Regions from separate parts of the Brevibacterium sp. Lmc1 genome, predicted to be linked through region 1. Evidence: riboswitches for the same ligand, from Rfam matches in the RefSeq annotation. Region 1 holds a riboswitch; each other region holds the start of a gene.
What was found. A riboswitch is a leader RNA that binds a small molecule or an ion and turns the genes downstream of it on or off. The one in region 1 is predicted to bind thiamine pyrophosphate.
Positions count from the first base shown of each region.

Region 2: linked by a shared signal. The riboswitch ahead of AC239G_RS05385 (ECF transporter S component) and the one ahead of thiO (glycine oxidase ThiO) in region 1 are both predicted to bind thiamine pyrophosphate.
Region 3: linked by a shared signal. The riboswitch ahead of thiM (hydroxyethylthiazole kinase) and the one ahead of thiO (glycine oxidase ThiO) in region 1 are both predicted to bind thiamine pyrophosphate.

Region 1 covers NZ_CM172803.1:1,757,942-1,765,592, reverse strand. The annotation lists gene AC239G_RS07830 (sensor histidine kinase) at 1-1,082, opposite strand, end outside; gene AC239G_RS07825 (DedA family protein) at 1,236-2,459, shown strand; gene AC239G_RS07820 (ketopantoate reductase family protein) at 2,413-3,378, opposite strand; gene thiE (thiamine phosphate synthase) at 3,375-4,058, opposite strand; TPP riboswitch at 4,070-4,173, shown strand; gene thiO (glycine oxidase ThiO) at 4,163-5,320, shown strand; gene thiS (sulfur carrier protein ThiS) at 5,317-5,574, shown strand; gene AC239G_RS07800 (thiazole synthase) at 5,576-6,343, shown strand; gene moeB (molybdopterin-synthase adenylyltransferase MoeB) at 6,340-7,620, shown strand; gene AC239G_RS07790 (SRPBCC family protein) at 7,591-7,651, opposite strand, start outside.
Region 2 covers NZ_CM172803.1:1,249,709-1,257,359, forward strand. The annotation lists gene AC239G_RS05380 (ABC transporter ATP-binding protein) at 1-535, opposite strand, end outside; gene AC239G_RS05385 (ECF transporter S component) at 535-1,164, opposite strand; TPP riboswitch at 1,187-1,295, opposite strand; gene AC239G_RS05390 (purple acid phosphatase family protein) at 1,667-3,394, shown strand; gene AC239G_RS05395 (universal stress protein) at 3,431-4,348, opposite strand; gene AC239G_RS05400 (DUF4916 domain-containing protein) at 4,506-5,045, opposite strand; gene AC239G_RS05405 (MmgE/PrpD family protein) at 5,241-6,737, shown strand; gene prpB (methylisocitrate lyase) at 6,737-7,642, shown strand; gene AC239G_RS05415 (bifunctional 2-methylcitrate synthase/citrate synthase) at 7,639-7,651, shown strand, end outside.
Region 3 covers NZ_CM172803.1:3,103,891-3,111,541, reverse strand. The annotation lists gene AC239G_RS13945 (sugar ABC transporter permease) at 1-557, shown strand, start outside; TPP riboswitch at 709-842, shown strand; gene thiM (hydroxyethylthiazole kinase) at 830-1,759, shown strand; gene thiE (thiamine phosphate synthase) at 1,756-2,514, shown strand; gene thiD (bifunctional hydroxymethylpyrimidine kinase/phosphomethylpyrimidine kinase) at 2,511-3,380, shown strand; gene AC239G_RS13925 (TenA family protein) at 3,482-4,222, shown strand; gene AC239G_RS13920 (hypothetical protein) at 4,308-4,523, opposite strand; gene AC239G_RS13915 (cysteine desulfurase family protein) at 4,652-5,905, opposite strand; gene nadC (carboxylating nicotinate-nucleotide diphosphorylase) at 5,907-6,758, opposite strand; gene nadB (L-aspartate oxidase) at 6,752-7,651, opposite strand, start outside.

The DNA of each region.
Region 1 (7,651 bases):
TCGAGCGCTCCGACCCGCCGTGTGAGCCCTTGGAGCCCTCCCCCGCGCGGATCGGCTCCACCGACACCGTCATCGGAGACGGTCACGGTCAACGCGGTCCGGGGCTCGGCGACGACGCTCACCGTGATCGCGGACGCCTCGGCGTGTTTGACGACATTCGTGACGGCTTCACGGACGACGAAGTAGGCGGCAGATTCCACTGCGGGCGGAAATCTGCCTTCCGGCACGGTCACGAGGGTCAGCGGAATAGGACTGCGACCGGCGATCCTCTCGAGCACGGTTCGAAGACCATGGTCGTCCAGCGCAGTGGGATAGACCCGCCAGGCGACTTCCCGCATCTCGTCGATGAGGTCCTGGGACTGGACCAGCGCATCGTCGAGCAGCGCTTGGGACTTCGCCGGGTCAGAGGCACGCCTGGCTCGGGCGATGAGCACGGACAGGGAGACGACATTCTGCTGCACGCCGTCGTGCAGGTCCCGTTCGATCCGGCGTCGTTCCTCGTCGATGGCGAGCACGACTCCACGGCGGGTCGTCAGCAGCTCGCTGATGCGGGTGTACACGGCGAAGGGACGCTCCACCTCGACGAAATGAGCGTCGATGCGACCATGCGCCCAGCTTGCCGCCTCGGCCAGAGCGACGGCGCCGATGAGGTTCGCCGCCCCGTAGAGGACACCGACGAAGAGCGTGGGTTGCGAGATCGACCACATGTCGAACCCGATGTTGACCGCTCCCCCGATGAAGAATCCTTGGAAGAGCGATCCGAGAGTCACGACGAAGAATCCGCCGAGGAGGTTCGCGGTGGGAATGATGGCGAGTGCTGCGACCAGGCCGTTGCCGAGCAGGAACCGACGTTTGGTCGGCTCGTCGGCAAGGACGAGTCCGAACCCGCGAGAATGCCGAGCGAGTTCCCAGCTCCGCACCTTCGCGGCCATGCGTGAGGTGGGCGGAAGCACGGAGGCCATGAGCAGCGGCAGACACAGCAGACCGCCCCACGCGACGGCGAGTACGGACCGCGCCCACCGCGCGGTGAACATCCGTACTTCGGGAGGAAGGCGGGTGGACAGCGCGCTCGGCCAGGGCATGAGTCGATCGTAGCAACGCCTGACGCCGCCTCCCAGAGGTTCGGCCGCAGTCTCGGATTCCGGTTTTCCGCAATGGCGGTTGTTGTTCGACCGCACTGACCGTGTGCCCGACCGCGTACCGGCCCTGCCGTCTTGTGCCTAGCGTGGATGAGTATGGATCTCGCACTCGAGCTGCTCACTGCCACCCTCACATCTCCATGGGTGTACCTGCTCATAGCCGTGGCCGCGGCACTGGACTCGCTCATGCCGATTGTGCCGTCGGAGACTCTACTCATCACCGCTGCGACCTTCGCCGCGACGGGGCACCCTCACCCGGCAGGACTCATCCTCGCCGCTGCCGGAGGGGCTCTCCTCGGGGATCTGGCGGCTCACCTCGTCGGCCGATTCGCTGCGACCGGGGTCGGCCGATGGCGACGGTGGGCTCGCATCGCGAACCTGCTCGACTCCGCCCACACGGTCTTCTCTCGCCGAGGCGGGACCGTGCTCATCGCCGGCCGATTCGTTCCCGGGGGCCGCAGCCTGGCCACCATCGGCTCCGGTCTGCTCGGGTTCCCGATCCGCACTTTCCTGCTCTGGGACGGGATCGGCAGTCTCGCCTGGGCGCTCTATTCGACGGTGATCGGACTCATCGGGGGAATGATCTTCGAGGACCGGCCGCTACTCGGAGTCGCCGTGGGCATCGGCATCGCCCTGGCCATCACCGGCAGCGCCGAACTCATCCGCCGATTATGCCGGCGCCGCAGAGGACACACTCGGCACCGATTCACCGAATTCCAAGACCGAGATGTCACGATGGCAGGGATGTCTCAAACATATGTGTGGTACGTCAGCTACGGATCGAATATGGCTCGCGATCGGCTCGCCTGCTATCTGCAGGGCGGGCGACCGCTCGGGGCGATGGTCACCTATCCAGGTGCCAGGGACGCAACACTGCCCCGCGCAGAAGCCGGGATCGAACTGCCCGGAACGATCTATTTCGCCGGCGAGTCCAAGGTGTGGGGCGGCGGCATGGCCTTCTACGATCATTTCCTCCCCGGACCGACCCCCGCCAAGGCCTACCTCATCACTGCCGAACAGTTCGCCGATGTGGCGGCACAGGAGATGCACCGACCGCCCGAACCGGACAGTCCGCTGGAACGCCTCGTCTTCGATCTGGCAGCCGGCAGCTCCCACTCTCTGGGTCCGGGCGGGTACGAGACGCTGCTCGTCCTCGATGATGTCGACGGTGTCCCGATGGTCACGTTCACCGCCGCGCATCGTTCGTCAGACGTCGAACACGCTCAGCCGCAGGAGCCGTATCTGGCGATGCTGCGCACCGGCATTGCCGAAGTCAGAGCCGCTTCTGGGCTTCCCCTGCCCGCAGCTGCACAAGTGTGAGGTCGAGCAGCGGAGTCGCCACTCCCAGATCCTCCGCCTTGATCGACAGGTCGCCGAGGATGTGCTCCGTTTCGCTCGGCAGCCCTGCCGTCACATCCCGGTAGAGGGATGAGGTGAAGGCGGAACCGTCCTCGGTGAGCATCTTGATAGTCATGGCGTGGGAGGCTTCCGACACCGGGTGTCCTGCCGCAGCCGCCACGGTTTCGAGTTCATCGATGATGGCATACACGTGCGATCTGCCGCCGGCTTCCATGATCGCTCCGACCGGGGCGCGGAACAGGCAGGTGACGACTCCTGCCGCGGCGATGAAGATCCATTTCTCCCACAGCCCGTCGATGATTCCATCGACGGTCTGGAGTTTGAATCCGGGCACATCGAGCGCCTCGGAGATGCGTGTGGGCACTTCGGCGCCGTGGAGATCTCCGATGGTCATCACGGCCAGGTCGGTGAGCTGGACGACGGCTCCGTCCCTGATGGTGCCGACGATCTTGACGAACCCTCCGAGCACCTGTCCGGGGTATCTGCTCTGCAGCTTCTCGATCTGAGCCATGCCGTTGAGGAACGGAATGATCGTCGTCTGCTCGCCCACAGCCGGTCCGATATCGGCGATGACCGAGTCGAGTCCACCCGCTTTGACCGCGACGATGACGAGGTCGAAGGTTCGTGATGCGGCTGTGAGTTCCTCAGCGGTGATGACATCGACCTGATTCGTCCGATCATCACCGGGTGCAGTGAAGCGCAGTCCCTCCGCGCGGACCGTCTCCGCCCGTGCCTGCCGGAGCAGGAAAGTGACATCGCGTCCGGCCTCCTGCAGATAGGTGCCGAACGCTCCGCCGGTCGCCCCCGCCCCGGCGATGAGAATCGACAGGTCAGCGCCAGCACCGATTCCCTCGGATGCTCTGTCAGCTGCTTGGGTCATTCCAACTCCTCCTTGAGCTCCCGCGCGGCCGCAGCGGGATCCTCAGCCGAGGCTATCGCACGGACGACGACGGCACGCCTCGCGCCCGCCTGCCGGATCGCGTCCAGCCTCTCCCCGGTCGCGATACCACCGATGGCGAACCACGGTTTGGCCGCCTCGGCGGCGGTGGCGGTCAGCAGCGCCGTCCCCACAGAGGCGCGGCCTGGCTTCGTCGGGGTCTCCCAGACCGGCCCGACACAGAAATAGTCGGTCTCCGGGTCCGCCTCGGCGGCGAGCGCCTGCTTGAGGGAATGGGTCGAGCGGCCGAGGATGACATCGGGTCCGAGCACAGCCCTGGCCTGAGCACTGGTGAGGTCGCCTTGACCGACGTGGAAGACGTCGGCGTCGGTCAGCAGCGCAACGTCGGCACGGTCATTGACTGAGAAGAGCTTGTCGTGACGGGCGGCAATATCTTTGAGGACCTCCAATGCCGCGATCTCGGCGCGGGCCTCGAGGCTCTTGTCCCTCAGTTGGATGATGTCGACACCTCCACGGTAGGCGGCGTCGAGGAACTCGGCGAGGTCGCCCTGACCGGTCCGGGCATCGGTGCACAGGTAGAGCTTCGCCTCTGCCAGTCGTGCCTCTCTCCAGGCTCTCTTCGTCTGCCGCGCTGCGGTGCGCGGTGGCATCTGTGTGGTCATGGTCATAGAGTAGAGGAGTTCGCGGGAGCCTCCCAACGAGGCTGAGAGGGCGTAAGAGCCGACCGTCAGACCTGATGCGGATCATGCCGCCGGAGGGAGAAGCTGTGAGAGTCATTGTCGTCGGCGCCGGGATCATCGGCCTGTCCACGGCCTGGTATCTGCGCCGCCTCGGTACCGAAGTCACCATCATCGATCCTGCGCCCGCTCAGGGTGCGAGCCATGCTGCCGCAGGGATGCTCGCTCCCGCCGCCGAGGTGGTCTGGGGGCAGACTCCCCTGTACCCGCTGATGCGAGCCTCCGCGCAGATGTATCCTCAGTTCTCCGCCGAGGTGGCGAGCGCCGCTGGCAGCGATCTCGGTTTTTCGGATGCCGGAACATTGGTGTGCGCCGGTGACCGAGCTGATCTGCAGGCTCTGCGGGAGCTGCGCGATGCACAGTCGCGGTCCGGTTTCGCCACCGAGCTCATCACCGGCAGTGCTGCCCGCCGGGTTGAGCCGTCGTTGTCGCCTGCCGTCGCCGGGGCCGTGCACATTCCAGGCGATCACTCGATCGACCCCCGTCGGCTCACTGCCGCATTGCTGACTGTCCTGTCCTCTCACTCAGGAGGCTTCATTCGCCAGCGGGCGGCCAGCCTGATCAAGGACGGCGATACGACTGTGGGAGTCGCACTGGGCGATGGCCGCCGGTTGGAGGCCGATCAGGTGATCATCTGCGCCGGCAGCGCTGTGTCCGCGTTCGTCGGTGCCCCGCAGCTGCCTCTGCGTGAGGTCTGGGGTGATGTTCTGCGACTGCGCGCCTCCGCGAAGGCGACTCCGCTGCTGAGCCGCACCATCCGCGGGCTGGTCAATGGTCGCCCCGTCTACCTGGTTCCTCGCCCGGACGGCGAGATCGTGCTCGGTGCCAGTTCGCGTGAGGACGGACTCTCCGGCACTCCGGCCGGGGCGATTCACCGGCTGCTCGCCGACGGGCAGCGACTGGTCCCGGGCATCCTCGACGCGGAGATCACCGATATCACCACCCGTGCCCGGCCCGGTTCTCCGGACGACCTGCCGATGATCGGCCGCATCGATCCCGGCTGCATCGTGAGCACCGGGTATTTCCGCCACGGCATCCTCTTGGCCCCGTTCGGCGGCAGGCTCGGTGCCGAGCTCGCCCTGGGCGTCGCCTCCGACTGGCCTCCTGACGGGACGCTCGAGTCCGTGTCCCCACACCGCTTCACCACAGACCACACCAGTGCCTACCCGATGAGGAGCATCTCATGACCGACCACGAACACTCACCGACCATCGTCCTCAACGGCGCTCGCCATGAGCTGCCGGGTGCCACCTCGGCGCTCGACCTCATCGCCGACGTCACCGGACGGGAGCTGAACCCCGATGGGACACCAGCCGACGGCGGCCGCCTGGGCATCGCCCTGGCCGTCGACGGTGAAGTCATCCGTCGCGGTGCCTGGTCCGATTGCACCCTGGCCGACGGGCACACCGTCGACATCGTCACCGCTGTGCAGGGAGGTTGAGATGACCTGGACGATCGATGATGTGGAGATGTCGTCTCGCCTCGTGATGGGCACGGGAGGGGCGAGTTCCCTGAGCATTCTCGAAGACGCACTCGTGGCTTCGGGAACCGAGCTGACCACTGTGGCGATGCGCCGTTTCGACGCCGAGTCCCGCGACTCAGTGTTCACCATGCTCCAGCGTCTGGGTATTCGGGTGCTGCCGAACACCGCCGGCTGCTATACGGCCCGAGACGCCGTGCTCACCGCCCGACTGGCCCGAGAGGCGCTGGAGACGAATTGGGTGAAGCTCGAGGTCATCGCCGATGAGGACACCCTGCTGCCGGATCCCATCGAGCTCTTCGCCGCAGCCGAGGAGCTCGTCCTCGATGGGTTCACGGTCTTCGCCTACACGAACGACGATCCGGCCCTGGCGAAGCGTCTGGAGGACGCTGGTGTAGCTGTGGTGATGCCGGCCGGTGCTCCGATCGGCAGTGGGCTGGGCATCCTCAACCCTCACAACATCGAGACCATCGTCTCCCGTGCACAGGTGCCCGTCATCCTCGACGCCGGTGTAGGCACCGCCTCCGATGCCGCTCTGGCGATGGAGCTCGGGTGCACCGCGGTGCTGCTGGCCTCGGCGGTCACCCGCGCCCACGATGCTCACGCCATGGCCCGGGCGATGGCTTTGGCCGTCGAGGCCGGGCATCTGGCGGCCGGAGCCGGGAGGATTCCCAAACGACCGTTGGCATTGGCATCATCGCCGTTCGATGGAATGCTCGCAGCACAATGACCACCGTTGCCGCCACTCCTCCGTCGCTGCCTCCTCTCGTCGACCCCGTGGAGTCTCTGTCCCGGACGGAGCTGGAACGCTACTCCCGGCACCTGAGCCTGCCGGGATTCGGACTCGAGGGACAACGGCGTCTGCGGGCCGCCTCGGTGCTGGTCATCGGCGCCGGCGGGCTCGGGGCTCCAGTCCTCAACTATCTCGCGGCCGCAGGAGTCGGGTCGATCACGATCATCGACGATGACGTGGTGGAGGCTTCGAACCTGCAGCGCCAGATCATCCACCGGAATGCGGATGTGGGCCGACCGAAGGTCTCATCTGCCGCCGATGCCGTGCACCGGCTCGATCCGAACTTCGAGGTGCGCACGATCGCGGAACGGCTGAGCCCGGAGAATGTGCTCGGTCTCTTCGCTGAACACGATGTCGTCGTTGACGGGGCGGACAACTTCGCCACTCGGTACTTATCCAATGATGCCGCCGAACTCACCGGCACCCCGTTGGTGTGGGGCACGATCTTCCGCTTCGCCGGTCAGGTGAGCACGTTCGTTCCCGGTCACGGGCCGATGCTGCGCGATCTGTTCCCGGATATCCCGGAACCCGATTCGGTGCCCAACTGCGCCGAGGGCGGAGTCCTCGGTGTGCTGTGCGGAACCGTGGGCTCGGCGATGGCAACCGAGGCGATCAAGCTCATCTGCGGCATCGGTGCCCCATTCATCGGTCGGCTGCTGCGCTATGAGGCGCTGACCGGGGAGTACTCGACCCTGCGGTTCTCCCTCGATCCCGACCGTCCCCCGGTCACCGACCTCACCGAGGTGGCTGCCGCCTGTGCTGTGGACCTCGACGGCGGCGGCGTGGCAGAGCCTGCGGCGGATGAGATCGACGTCGCCGAATTCCTGTCCGTCGAAGACGATGTGTTCGTCGTCGATGTGCGGGAGGACTGGGAACGTGAGCTGGCTGCCATCCCCGGCTCGATGCATCTGCCGCTCGGCGCCCTCCGAGACGGCGGGTGGCAGGCGCTTGAGTCGTTGCTCGGTGCCTCCGGCCGGGCTGAGGCACCGGTCGATATCGTCTTCCACTGCAAGTCCGGGGCCCGATCGGCCGAGGCCGCCCAGATTCTGTCCCGATCGGTCCCGACCGGAGTACGTCTGCGCTCGCTTGCCGGGGGCATCGAGGCGTGGGAGGCCGCCGCTCGCGCCTCGGCAGACCAGAGAGACCAGCGACCGGCAGATTCGAGGACCTGGGTACCGGTTCGCTCAGGAGCCGGGCCGGTCGGCCAGTCGTGATCGCAGTCCCCGTTCGCCGGCTCTCATCACT
Region 2 (7,651 bases), 510 kb from region 1:
CGCGGACCTCGGTCGCTGAGGCGGGATCGATATTGGCCGTCGGTTCGTCGAGGACGATGACCTCCGGGGCCATCGCATGGATCCCGGCCAGAGCCAGCCGCTGTTTGTGCCCACCGGACAGAGCGGCACTCGGATGCCCCGGCGGCAGATCGAGTCCCAGCGCCTGCAGGGACTCGGGGACCTGAGCGTCGATTGTCTCGGACGGGAGTCCGAGGTTCTCCATCCCGAACGCCACATCATCACCGATGCGGGAGAAGATCACCTGAGAATCGGGATCTTGGAGGACCAGCCCGGTGCTGCCTCGGCGGGGATCCGGTTTCTCACCGCCGACGAGGAGTTCACCGGTGGCCTCACCCGATTCCTCGGGCAGGACACCGGCGACGGCGTGGAGGAACGTCGATTTGCCGGCCCCGGAGGCGCCGAGCAGCAGCACTTTCTCTCCGGCCGTGATCTGCAGATCGAGCGGTCCGACTGCCGGCTGGTCACGGTCGGTGTGTGTCCATGAGAAGCCGGCGGCCGTGATCGGCAGCGCCATCAGCGCAGTCGGCCTGAGGCGAAGGAGCTGAGCGCTCCGGTAGCCGCGATCGCCCGGTAGGCGAACCAGGCGCCGATCCCGGAGATGACGAGGCCGGAGACGATCGCGCAGACTGCGTAGATCGCCTGGAAGCCGAACTGCCATTCGGCGTTGTACATGATGTTCTCGCTCACTGCCATGAACGCAGCCGCCAGCATGCCCGATGCGGCGGTGACCCACAGGGTGAAGCGCTTGTAGCCGAAGGCGGCGAAGACGAGTTCGGCACCGAGGCCCTGCAGCAGACCCGAGAGCAGGACGGTTGCTCCGAAGTGAGAGCCGAGGACGGCTTCGACGATGGCGGCGATGAGTTCGCACAGGAGCGCGGCACCGGGTTTGCGGATGATGGCACCGGCGAGCGGACCGGCCAGCACCCAGAGTCCTGCGATGAGACCGATCGACGGCGGGAATGCCTGGAAGGCGAGTTCGAGGACCTTCCAGCTCAGCGCCAACACCCAGAACACAAGCCCCACGGCAATGCCGAGAACGGCGGTGGTGACATAGTCGACCACCCGCCACTGTTTGGATTTCGGCGCCGCGGTGAAGGCGCGTGAAGAGGTGGGGGTGGTGCTCGGCGTAGTGGTATTCGGCATTGTGCCTCCTCATTTCAAGGAGGGGTGAAGAGTCTCGACTTCCTTCGGCGGTGCTAACCGCATCAGGTTCGAGGGTCTGCAGCTTCTTCTGCACTCTCAGCGCCCCTGACGGCGCTCCCCTGTCGTAGCCACCACTGTACAACAGGGGAGCGGGGCAGCGACCGGGATCCGTGGCGACGCGGAGGCCGGGGGCGGTCATCGAGGATTCACTTCCCGTTCCCATTCCCGTCGATGGGCCTCGAACAACCGGACACTACTGGTCAGTAGGAATGGGCGGGTGAATACGCATCGACTTAAGAGACCGCTCAGTGCCCTGTCTGCCGCTACCCTGCTCGCCGCTCTGGTGGCGGCCCCGGTTCCCGTGCGTGCCGAGCCATCTCTCGGTTCCGGAGGGTCGACCGCGACCCAGGGCGCGAATGCCGACTCTGCTCAGACTCCGAGCCCTGACCGGACGGATTCGCCCGCCGAGGCGGATGCTGGGAGCGAGGCTATCACCGATACCGTGTTGCAGGTCGGGGCCGACTCCACGGCGCGCAACCTCTCGTGGATGAGTGAGAGTGCCGGTGGGGGAGAGGTCCGGTGGGCGCCGGCGAGTGAGCTCGTTGGCGGAAAGCTCCCCGCCGATGCTGACAAGGCTGAGACCACGGACTCGGGCCTTGCCGCCGACCTCAAGCGTCACTTCAACCATGCGAGCATGACCGACCTGAAACCTGGCATTGACTACGCCTACCAGGTCGGCAGCGAAGAGGACGGGTACACCGAGGTGGAGCAATTCACCACAGGATCTGCTGGAGGAGACGACGAATTCCTCGTCTTCGGCGACCCCCAGGTCGGCGCCGGAGGCGGAGATCCCGACGACGCTGCCGGTTGGGACCGGACCCTGTCCTCGGCAGTGGCCACCGCTGACGAACCGAGCTTCTTCTACTCGCTGGGAGACCAGGTCAACTCCGCCGGCAACCAGGAGCAGTATGCTCAATACCTGGCACCGGAAGCGACCCGCACGATCCCGCAGGCGACGACGATCGGCAACCACGATGTGTCTTCGAAAGCCTATGAGCAGCACTTCAACCGACCGAATGTGAGCCAGGATCACGGCGGTGGCGGCGACTACTGGTTCATCGACGATGGAGTCCTGTTCCTCAACATCAACTCGAACAGCCCGGACGTGGATGCCCACGCCGAGTTCATCGACGAGGTCGTCGCCGAGCACGGAGACCAGGCACGCTGGACTGTTCTCGGGTTCCACCACTCGATCTATTCGACGGCAACACATTGGGACGACCTCGACGTCAAACGGCTGCGGAAAGCGATCCCTCCGGTCGCGGCCCGCAATGACATCGACCTCGTCGTCTCCGGCCATGACCACATCTTCAACCGCACCTTCCTCATGGACGGCGAAGGCAAGCGAGTGAAAGGGTCGGAAGCGGGAGCCGAGGAAGAGAAAGAAGACGGGCAGACGCTCTACCTCACGCTGACCTCCTCGTCAGGGTCGAAGTTCTATGACTACGTTCCCGGCCTCGACTGGGAAGGCAAGAGCGTCCACAACGACGTGCCCGCCTTCACGCGGGTCCGGGTCAGCGACGAGGCGCTGCGGGCGACGACCTATGAGGTGCCGGCAGGCGGGGCACCGGCCGATGGTGAGCGCGCGGAGGCGCAGGCCGCAGCCGAGCAGATCGACGATGTCGAACTCAGGCGCGCCGAGGCGGAAGAACCAGCCCCGGATGACGACGCGGAGGCCGATGCCGGTGTCGAAGCCGGCGCCGAAGCCGATGCAGGTACCGACTCCGGGGCAGGCGCTGATGGTGCAGGTGCGAATGATGACGCCGACGGTGCTGGAACGGGAGACGACGCGGACCCAGGTGCCGATGGTCCGAGTGCAGATGCCGATGCTGGTACGGGTGGCACCGCCTCCGACAACGCCGCCTCCGACGGTGCTGCCTCGGGTGGTGTCGGGTCTGACGGTACCGACGACGGGAGCGGAAACGACGCCGGCACGGCAGATGCCGGCACTGCCGACTCCAGCGCCGAGGCAAACGGTGCAGAAGCGAACGTCGCAGGAACGGGCGATGATTCGGATTCATCCGGGACCGCCTCGGCGAGTGGGGATGGAGACCTGCCCCGCACCGGCGGTGGGCTCGCACTGCCCTTGGCCGTCGGCGCGGGAGCGCTGGCACTCGGCGCGACACTTCTCGTGGTGAGCCGTCGCCGTCGAGGTGCCGGGCTCAGCTGATCAGCACCTCCTGGCTGATCAGCACGGCGCTGCCGATCAGCTGGGAACCACCATGACCGGGCCTTCGGCGTGGTTGAGGACTCCGCGCGAGACGGATCCCAGCAGTGCGCTGCGGATCCGTCCGCGCCCACGGGTGCCCATCACCGTCAGCTGTGCGCGGGAGCTGATCTCGACAAGAGTCTCAGTCGGATCGCCGACCGGCACCGAGGTGGTCACCGTCAGATCCGGGAACTGCTCCGACAGCGTCCCGGCTTCCGTCTCGAGTGATTCGGACAGCTGCCTCTGCCGACGCGCGGTGACCTCGGAGCTGAGTTCGAGGTCGGGGTACCAGTAGAGCCATTCCTCACCGGCCGGCAGCACCACGACGAGTTCGAGTTCCGTGCCGCGTAAGGCGGCCTCGGCGGCTGCCGTGAACATGGCGACCCGACCGCTGTCGGAACCGTCGACCGCGACGACGACTGGGCCGTTGCCGGCCGTTGCCGAGGCCGACCGTTCGGAAACGACGATCGTCGGGCAGTGAGCGTGGGCAGGCAGCGCCGTGGACACGGATCCGAGGACTCGACCCATGAAACCGCCGCGGCCGCGGGCGCCGACGATGGCGACCTCGGCATCGGCGCTGAGCGTGACGAGCGCACCGGCGGAATTGCCGGGTGCCGTGCGGAAGGACTTCTCACCGGAGTAATCGCGCAGAAGTTCGACCGCCTCGGCGAGGGTCTTCTCTGCTTCCTTCTTCGCCTTGTCATCCTCGGGTTCACTGGGGATGGAGGCCATATTCGGATAGATCATCGTCGGCAGCTCATAGGCGGTGACGACGGTGAGAACAGTTCTGCGGCGTTCGGCCTCGACTGCGCCGTAGCGGACGGCTTGGGCGGCGAGTTCCGAGCCGTCGAAGCCGACGAGGACGCCGAGTTCGAGGCTGAGGCCGGATTCGGACGAACTGGTTTGAGCAGACATCTCGCACCTCTCGATCGGGGCCTGTCCAACCCAGACGCCGACGACGGCCCCGACTGGCGGTATCGTCCGCGTCGCTTTCAGTCTACCAAGACGGTTCTACAACTTGTAGAAAAAACGTGGGGCGAGAAGGTCCGTCTCACCTGGGCGTGCATCTGGCTCAGACGCGGAAGCCCAGATGGGCCAGTGCGATGCGCAGGATATGGTCCTGGCCGTAGCAGAGCTCGCCGACGATATCGGGACGCATGGTCTCCTCGGGGGTCAGCCAATCGAGGCTGAGGGCATCGGCCCGCGGGGTGCATTCGCCGCGGACCTCCATGATGAAGCACATGGCGATCGCATGCTGGCGCGGATCGTGGAGGAGGGCCGAACCCTCGGTGGGGAAGTACTCGGCGATGTGGAACGGGCTGATTGCAGGCGGAATGACCGGCAGCGCCATCGGGCCGAGGTCGTTCTCGGCATGACGCACCAATGCGGTTCGGATCGTCTCGTGGAAGCGGATCCTCCCGCCTACGACCTCGCGTCCGAGGGTGCCGTCCTCGAGGCTGCGCAGCAGCAGGCCGATGCGTTCGACATTGCCGGTCTCGCCCACCCGCACTGGGATGGCGTTGACATAGGGGATCGGCATGCGTCTGCGCAGGCGCGCGTATTCCGCGTCGTCGAACCAGTTCTCGTCGAAGTCCAGGGCAGTCCGAGTCATGACCCAATATTCCCACAACCATCCCTCGCGGCAGAAGAGCATGGGGACCCCGTTGGTGAACTGGGACACGCTTCGGGTAAAATATCTTGATGTCGAGATAAATTTCCGACCGGCAGGGACCTGTCGAGTGACGTGGCCTACAGTTGTGTCAGCACTATGTGACCATTTCCGGTCAAGGACTATGAAGGGGTATCCATGATCAATCATGAAGTCCGCACCTACAAGAGCTCAGAGAACCTGGCTCGCGAAGATCAGCTCGCATGGAAGATCGCCGAGGTCGCATCCGACCCGACGCCGGTCGATTCCGAAGTCACCGAAATGGTCATCAACCGCGTCATCGACAACGCTTCCGTCGCTGCCGCATCCGTGCGCCGCTCCGCTCCCACCCACGCTCGCGAGCAGGCTCAGGCTCACCCGTTCAATCCCGGTGCCAACATCTTCGGCCTGCCGGTGACCGACCGCTTCTCACCGGAATGGGCCGCTTGGGCCAACGGTGTGGCCGTGCGCGAACTCGATTTCCACGACACCTTCCTCGCCGCAGAGTACTCACACCCCGGTGACAACATCCCGGCAGTGCTCGCAGTCGCCCAGCACAAGGGCATCGGCGGCAAGGACCTCATCAACGGCATCGCCACCGGCTACGAGATCCAGGTCGACCTCGTCAAGGGAATGTGCCTGCACGAGCACAAGATCGACCACGTCGCCCACCTGGGCCCCTCGGCCGCAGCCGGCATCGGCGCCCTGCTCCACCTGCCCACCGAGATCACCTTCCAGGCCGTCCAGCAGGCCCTGCATGTGACCACCGCGACCCGTCAGTCGCGTAAGGGCGAGATCTCGTCCTGGAAGGCCCACGCTCCGGCGTTCGCCGGCAAGATGGCCGTCGAATCCGTCGACCGTGCGATGCGCGGCGAGGGAGCCCCGAACCCGATCTACGAAGGCGAGGACGGCTTCATCGCCTGGATCCTCTCCGGCCCCGAAGCCCGCTACACCATCCCGCTGCCGGGCAAGGGCGAATCGAAGCGTGCGATCCTCGACACCTACACCAAGGAGCACTCGGCCGAGTACCAGGCTCAGGCGCTCATCGACCTCGCCCGCAAGCTTGGCGGGCAGATCGAGGACCTTTCGAAGATCAAGCGCATCGTCATCCACACCTCGCACCACACCCACAACGTCATCGGCACCGGTGCGAACGATCCGCAGAAGATGGATCCGAAGGCCAGCCGTGAGACCCTCGATCACTCGATCATGTACATCTTCGCCGTGGCCATGCAGGACCAGGGCTGGCACCACGAGCACTCATACGCTCCCGAACGCGCCGGCCGTCCCGACACCGTCGAGCTGTGGCACAAGATCGAGACCACCGAGGATCCCGAGTGGACCCGCCGCTACCACTCGATCGACCCGAACGAGAAGGCCTTCGGCGGACGCGTGGAGATCGAATTCGAGGACGGCTCGACGCTGACCGACGAGATCGCCGTCGCCGACGCCCACCCCTTCGGCGCCCGTCCCTTCGCCCGTGCGAACTACATCGAGAAGTTCAAGACCCTGGCCGAGGGCATCGTCTCCGATTCGGAGCAGACCCGGTTCCTCGATCTCGCCGAGAACCTCGAGAGCCTCGACGCCAAGGGCGTTGCGGAACTGAGCTTCACGGTCGACGGACTCGAGCACAGCGGATCGAAGGGCATCTTCTGATGCTCGGTGCACAGGCAACCCCCGCCGAGCGCCGCGCCAAGTTCCGCGAGCTGCTCGCAGGCGACGAGATCGTCCAGTTCCCCGGCGCCATCAACCCGATCAACGCTCAGATCATCGAGCAGACCGGCTTCGAAGGCGTCTACATCTCCGGTGGCGCGTTCTCCGCGGCCATGGGTCTGCCCGATATCGGACTGACCACCCTCACCGAGGTGGCCGACCACGGACGCAATATCGCCCGAGTGACGAACCTGCCGACCTTCATCGACGCCGACACCGGATGGGGCGAAGCCATGAATGTGGCCCGCACCGTCCAGGAGTTCGAGGACGCCGGAATCTCGGGCATGCACCTGGAGGACCAGGTCAACCCGAAGCGCTGCGGCCACCTCGACGGCAAGGAGGTCGTGACCGCGGCCGAGATGTCCAAGCGCATCAAGGCCGCCGTCAAGGGGCGCCGAGACGAGAACTTCGTCATCTGCGCCCGCACCGACTCCCGCGCAGGGGAAGGCCTCGACGCCGCCATCGACCGGGCGAAGGCCTACGCCGATGCGGGAGCGGACATGATCTTCCCAGAGGCGATGCGAGATCTCGGAGAGTTCGAGAGATTCGCCTCCAGCGTCGATGTGCCGATCCTGGCGAACATGACGGAATTCGGAAAGAGCGAACTGTTCACCACCGAACAGTTGGCGAATGTCGGAGTCAAACTTGTGATCTACCCGGTCACGACTCTGCGCATCGCCATGGGTGCGATCAAATCGGGCCTGCAGACCATTCGGGACAAGGGCACTCAGGTGGACCTGCTCGAGGGCATGCAGACCCGCGCGGACCTGTATGACACGATCGACTACGCGGCGTACAACGAGTTCGATGCCGCAGTCTTCAACTTCTCACAGGAGGGTCACCAGTGACCGAAGAAA
Region 3 (7,651 bases), 1.3 Mb from region 1:
CTGTGATCGTGCGGATCGTGCTGCTGGCCGCGATCGTGTTCGGGTTCCTCATCCTCGTCAATCAGGACTTCGGTCTGGCGATGCCTTTCTTCCTCATGATCGTCATTGCGATCATCATCGACCTCGTGCTGCGCAAGACCCGCTACGGTCGTTCCATCTACGCCGTCGGCGGCAAGGTCGAAGCTGCACGGCGTGCCGGCATTCGCGTGACCTGGGTGCGCATCAGCGTGTTCATGGCAGCCGGAGTGCTGGCCGCATTGTTCGGCTTCATCAAGACCGGTGTGACGACAAATGCGGGATCGACGCTGGTGAGCACGCAGGACCTACTCAATGCGATCGCTGCAGCTGTCATCGGCGGCACCTCGCTGTTCGGCGGACGCGGAACCGCCTGGGCAGCCGTGCTCGGTGCTCTGGTCGTCGGTGCGATCAACAACGGTCTCTACCTCATCGGCTTCAACTCCGATGCGCAGCAGATCATCACCGCACTCGTCCTGCTCACCGCCGTCGTCATCGACGCGCTCAGCCGCCGCGGACAGAGGTACGTCGGGCGCGGGTAGTGGGGCGTGAAGCTCCCTCTGCCGACCGCTCGCCTTAGCGTCGAGCGCGCAATGCATAGCTTGATACAGCGACGTTGAGTCGAGCGGTCGGTGCTGAGCATCCAAGCAGAGTATGGAGTCGCCCGTGTCCGACCGGGCTGATACAGTCGGAGCCAATGACATGGGGTGCCTCATGAGGATCCGTGCGCACCAAAGAGTTGCGCACGGAGGACACCGAGGCTGAGAGAACACCCATCGAACCTGATCTGGGCCATACTAGCGAAGGGATCGTCATGGTTGACTTCGACCTGCGTTCTGCGAATGCGCGACTGCGCGCAAGCAATCCACTCATCCAGTGCATCACGAACACCGTCGTGCAGCAGTTCAGCGCCAACGTGCTCCTGGCCATCGGCGCCTCCCCGGCAATGCTCGACCACGAGGCCGATGCCGGACAGTTCGCCGGGATCGCAAGCGGAGTCCTCGTCAACTTCGGCACCGCCTCGAACCACCAGCTGCTCGCCGCCGATGCCGCCATCGACGTCGCCAACACCGCCGGAAAACCCTGGGTCCTCGACCCCGTGAGCGTCGGCGCCGTCGACTTCCGCACCTCCCGCATCCGCCGCGCCGCCGCCGATCACCCGACCGCCATCCGCGGCAACGCCTCCGAGATCGCCGCACTCGCCGGAGTCGGACTCGGCGGTCGTGGAGTTGACTCCACCGACGAAGTCGACGCCGTCCTTCCCGCCGCCGCGAAACTGGCCAGAGAAACCGGTGCCATCGTCGCTGTCTCCGGACCAACCGATGCCGTCGTTGCCCACATCGACGGCACTGACCACGTCGCCCGCATCTCCGGCGGACATGAGTTCATGCCGCTCGTCATCGGCACCGGCTGCTCACTCGGTGCCGTCACCGTCGCCTACCTGGCCGCCGTCCGAGCCGGACTCGCCGACCCCGACGCCGACGTCTCAGCCGTCAACGCCACTGAGCAGTCCGCGAACGGTGGGGCCGCCTCGGCGAAGTTCGAAGCCGTCGTCGCCGCCCACGCCCACTTCGCGGTCGCCGGGGAACTCGCCGCCGATGGTGCGAAGGGTCCGGGCAGCTACTCGGTGAACTTTCTCGACGCACTCCACACCGTCGACGGTGACCGACTCGCACAGGCGAGAATCGGCCTCGACACGCTCACTTCTGCGAATGAAACCGCCGGCGAAGGCGTCCAGGCATGACCGCCGGATCCGCCCACATCGCTGACAACCCGGCTGACGACGGCGCGACCGTGAACGACCGAGACGGCTCGGCCGACCGCTTCGCCGGAATCGACACGCGCCTCTACCTCGTCACCGACTCCGCGCAATGCGAGGCCGCCGGCCGCAGCGTCGCCGAGACCGTGCAGGCCGCCGTCGCCGGGGGAGTGGGCATCGTCCAGGTCCGCGACAAAGACATCGACGATGCAGGCTTCTATTCGCTCACCCGCCAGGTCATCGCCGCCGTCGATGCCGCCACCCGCGACACCGACCGCACGGTCCCCGTCGTCCTCAACGACCGCGTCGAGGTGGCCCGCCGCCTCATCGATGAAGGCGAGAACGTGCACATCCACGTCGGCCAAACTGACACCACCGTCGTCGAGGTGCGCGCCGCCCTGGGTGCGGAACCGCTCATCGGTCTCTCGGCCGCGAACAGCGACGAATTCGTCGCCGCCCGAGACTCCGGAGTCGTCGACCTCGTCGGCATCGGACCGGTCTATGACACCTCCACGAAAGCCGACGCCCCCGACGGAATCGGACCGGACCGCCTCGGGGAACTGGTGGCAGAAGCGGGCATCCCCGCGGTCGCGATCGGCGGCATCAACGCCGATCGTGCTCCTGACCTGCAGGGACGTGGGCTGATCGGGATCTGCGTGGTCTCGGCGATCTGCATGGCCGACGATCCGAAGACGGCAGCAGAGGAGCTGCTCGCCGCATACGCCGGGAGTGCACAGTGACAACCCGCCCGCCGATCACCCTGTCCATCGCCGGCACCGATCCCTCCGGCGGTGCCGGAATCCATGCCGACCTCAAGACCTTCACCGCGCGGAAGACCATGGGCACGACCGTCATCACCGCCCTCGTCGCGCAGAACACGCACGGTGTGTCCCGCGTCTATCCGATCGACGTCGATTTCGTCGCCGATCAGTTCGACTCCGTGCTCGGCGACCTGCCCGTCGATGCGACGAAATCGGGGATGCTCGGCAGCCGTGACCTCGTCGAACTCGTCGTCGATCGCGCCGCCGAAGGCCGGCTCGGCTTCTATACCGTCGACCCGGTGATGATCGCGACCTCCGGCCACCGCCTCCTCGAGACCGATGCCGTCGAGGCCGTGCGCACCCACCTGCTGCCGGTCGCCGACCTCATCACCCCCAACCTCCCCGAGGCGGCCCTGCTGATCTCCGACGACGAACCCGAAGCGCAGACGACTGAAGCCATGCGTGACCAGGCTCGGCGCCTGCTCGAACGCGGCCCCGGAGCTGTCCTGCTCAAGGGCGGGCACGGCAGCGAGGACGAGGTCATCGACATCCTCGCCACCGCCGATGGCCAGGTCCGCGAGTTCACCCACCCCCGCGTGACGACGATGAACACGCACGGAACCGGGTGCACTCTGTCAGCCGCGATCACCGCCGAGGTGGCCGTCCTCGGCCGCGAACGCACAGAGATCGGGTCGGACATCCTCGGCGAGGCCGTCGACAATGCCCTCGATTATCTTGCTCGCGCTCTCACCTCGGCCGCGGACTGGCAGCTGAGCCTCAACCCGGAGGGCGCCCACGGACCCGTCGACCACCAGGTCGACATCGTCCGCGGTCGACCCGCCTGACATATCCATCCCGCCAGACCACCACCTCACGCGAACCGCCAACTCAGTCGATCCACCACGTCATACGAACCACCACGTCATACGAGCACAAAGGAGTTCCCATGACCGTCACCTTTACCGCCGGCCCATTGACCACCCAGCTGTGGGACCGTGTCCGCCCCATCGTCAAGCAGATCGAAGAGCTGCCGTTCCTCGCCCAGCTCGCCGACGGCAGCCTCGATCCGAAGGCCTTCGTCAACTACATCTCGCAGGACAGCCTCTACCTGAACGGATACGCCAAGGCCATGTCGTTCCTGGCCGCGAAGACCGTCGACCGTGACGAATCCCGATTCTGGGCCGGATCCGCCGCTGAGGCGATCACCGTCGAAGAGGAGATGCACGGAGAGCTGCTCGCCGATGCCCGACTCGCCTCGGCGCTGGAAGAACTCACCGCGGAAGGCTCCCGTTTCAAGGCCTCCCCGACGACGCTGGGTTACGTGTCCTTCCTCGTCGCCACGGCCGCCAGCCGATCCTACGGCGAAGGCGTCGCCTCAGTGCTGCCCTGCTTCTGGGTGTACGCCCATATGGGCAAGGTGCTTGTCGACCGGGCCGGGCAGATGGCCGACGACCACCCCTACCGCACCTGGGTGCAGACCTACGACTCACCCGACTTCGACGAATCGACCCGCCACGCCGTGCAGATCCTCGAACAGGAACTCGCGAAGGCACCGAGCGAGGAAGCCGCCCGCATGCGGGCGGCCTTCGAGCAGGCCTGCGTCTTCGAACTCCACTTCTGGGCCTCGGCACACGCCATGCAGAACTGGGACGTCTCCGTGTTCCTGCCCCAGGAAGTCACCGTCTGATTCCAGGGAGCATCGGATCCCCCTCGCCGAGGTGGCCCTGACCTTGAGTCGGTCACCTCGGTCGGCGGGCGGAAGCGTTCCCGCCTCAGGCGCGGGAGGCTCCATAAGGGTCATCCGGGTAATGAGTGAGCGGACCGAACGATCCGAGAGCATGCCAACCGCGGCGCAGAGTCGTCCACAGAAGCACGTGATCGACCTCGATGAGGGGCACTCGGTCGTGCTTCGGGCAGGCGAACCGACCGATGAAGAACACAACGGTCGCAAACATCACTGCGATCATGAACAGAATCAAAAGATCCATGGCGGCCCCCTCACATCCTGATACGAATGCCTCTCTTTTAGTCTCGCCCCAAAATAAAGAGAAAGATAGGGCTATCCCACCTGGTGAGCGTGAAGGTGATCAAAATCAACTCGGGTGTGAGACGCCGTTCATGCAAAGGATGAGGCGAGGCTCTCGGCAGCGCTGATGACGGCTCGGGCGGCCGCTCGTCCCTGGTCGGGGGTGATCGAGGACGGGAAGGTGAAGCGCACACTCGTCTGCGCGACCTCGGGCGCGACCCCTAAGGCCGTGAGCACATGGGAGGGCTCATCGGAGCCGACCGCACAGGCGGAACCGCTCGAGGCCGTTACCCCGAGGCGTTCGAGCTCGAGCAGCACTGCCTCGCCGGAGGTGTTCGAGAAGCAGAACGACGCATGATTCGGAGTCCGAGTCGCCCGGCCGTCAGGGCCGGCCGTGCCCGCCGCGCCCGTCAGAAACGACCCGGGGACATGGCTGAGCACTGTGGAGATGAACTCATCGCGGATGGCTCGGACACGATCGGCGGCCTCATGCCGATCCGCCTCGGCGAGTTCGAGTGCCGTGGCGAACGCAACGGCCAAAGCCACGTTCTCCGTGCCCGATCGTCGGCCCGACTCCTGCCCGCCGCCGTGGATGAGTGGTTCGACGGGGACGCGGGCGCGGATCGCGGCCACACCGATGCCCTTCGGCGCCCCGACCTTGTGCCCGGCCAGGCTGAGCGCATCGACGCCCAATCCGGTCAGCGGCAGCCACCCGGCCGCCTGCACGGCGTCAGTATGGAAGAGAGCACCGGCCTCATGGGCGATTCCGGCCAGGGTCGGAATGTCGGCAACGGTGCCGATCTCATTGTTCGCATATCCCACGCTCACGAGCACGGTGTCCGGGCGGATCGCCGCCGTGAGGGCTTCGGGGGTCACGGTTCCATCGGAGGTCGGGGCCACCTCGGTGACGGTGAATCCGTGGACGCGGGTCAGGAATTCCACCGAGGCGAGCACCGCTTCGTGTTCGATGGGAGAGGTGACGATATGTCGCCGAGGCGGCACCGCGGTCCCGGCCCGACCCTCGGGCTGAGCCCGATCTTGGGTGTGCGATCGACCCTGGGTCTGAGCCCGATCCTGAGTCCGAGCGCCGAGGGCCATACCGATGATTGCGAGATTGTCCGCCTCGGTGCCGCCGCTGGTGAACGTGATGTCCGTGGCGCGCATGCCAAGCACCTTCGCCACGCGAGCACGGGCATCGGCGAGGGCTTCGGCGGGTCCGCGCCCGAATTCGTGGTGGCTCGACGGGTTGCCGAACGCCCCGGCCAGATACGGCCAAGCGGCTTCGAGGGCTTCCCTGCGCACGGGAGCCGCGGCCGCGGTGTCGAGGTAGAGGCGTCCGGTCATCTCAGGCCTCGAGGGAAAGGTCGAGACCGAGGTCGATCGCGCGGACACTGTGGGTCAGCGCGCCCGAGGAGATGACGTCGACGCCAGTGGCGGCGATCTCCGGGATCGTCTCCAGGGTGACGTTGCCGCTGGCTTCGACTACGGCGCGGCCGCCCACGAGTTCGACGCCTTCGCGCAGCTGAGCCGGGGTGAAGTTGTCGAGCATGATGATATCGGCGCCGCCGTCGAGCACTGCGGGCACCTGGTCGAGCCGGTCGACTTCGACCTCGATCATCGTCGTATGCGGCAGACGGGCGCGGGCGGTGCGGATCGCCTCGGCGACGCTGAGTCCGGCACCGGTGAGCACGGCGAGGTGATTGTCCTTGGCCATGACCGCGTCGGAGAGGCCGAAACGGTGGTTGTGTCCGCCGCCGCAGACGACGGAGTGCTTCTCGAACGCGCGCAGCCCCGGAGTCGTCTTGCGGGTGTCGACGATGCGCGCCCGCCCGGCGGCGGCATCGACATAGGCGCGGGTCTGGGTGGCGATTCCGCTCATGCGCTGGCAGAAGTTCAACGCGATCCGTTCGGCCTGCAGCACCGCCCGAGCGGGACCGGCGACCGCGGCAAGCACCTGACCTGCGGTGAAAGCGTCTCCATCGGCGGCGGCGAGGTCGACCGTGACGCTCTGGTCGACGAGTGCGAAGGCACGGGCGAAGACCTCGATTCCGGCGAGCACCCCGTCTTCGCGGGCACGCAGCTCGGCCCTCGCCGAGGCGGCGGCGGGGATGAAGACCTCGCCGGTGATATCTCCCCAGGGAGCGTCTTCGTCAAGGGCTGTGCGCAGTGCGGAATCGATGGTTGAAGCGGTCAGCATGCGGAGGCCTCCTGAAGCAGAGCGGTGGGCGAAGTGGCGGTGGACGGCGCGGTCGTCGACGGCGTGAGTGTCGTATCCGTGCGGGTATGCGCGCCGAGGCTGTGCTCGCGGGCCAGGGCATGCCGAGCCATATGTTCGGCGATGAGGGCGAGATTCGCGGTCTCGAGTGCGTCGGCGAGGGCCGCAGCCGGGGTGGTGGGGTGATCATCGGCGCTGTGGGCACGGTTGGCGGAGGTGCCGGCATTGCGGGCCCCGTCGTTGCGGGCACCGTCACCGAGGCGGTCGAGCAGGGTCCGCAGGCCCGTGGCGGTGCGCTCCACGCCCAGATGAGCCCAGGTCAGGTCCTGCAGCTCGGTTCGTGTCAGTGCCGTCTGGTGGAGTGAACGGGACTGGGGGAGTGGGAGTTCATGGTCTCTGTTGACCGGCAGTGCGTCGATCGCCGCGGCGGCGCGGGCGGCGAAGACCGCGCCCTCGAGCAGAGAGTTCGAGGCCAACCGATTGGCTCCGTGCACTCCGGTGCACGCGACCTCGCCGACCGCGAAGACTCCGTGGATGCTCGTGCGACCATCGCGATCCGTGGTCACCCCGCCCATGAAGTAGTGGGCGGCGGGAGTGACGGGGATGAGGTCCCGGGACAGATCGAGACCGTGAGCGGCCAGACCGGCAGTGATGCTCGGGAACGTCGCCTGCACATCCGGGACGGCCCGCGCATCGAGGAAGCACGGGCGTCCGTCCTGAGCCGCCTGGCGACGGTGCAGGGCGAGTGCGACGACATCACGAGAAGCGAGCTCGGCGCGATCATCGATGTCAGTCATGAACCGGTGGCCGTGCTCGTCGAGGATGAGAGCGCCGGCCCCGCGGACGGCCTCGGAGATGAGGAAACCGGGACCTGG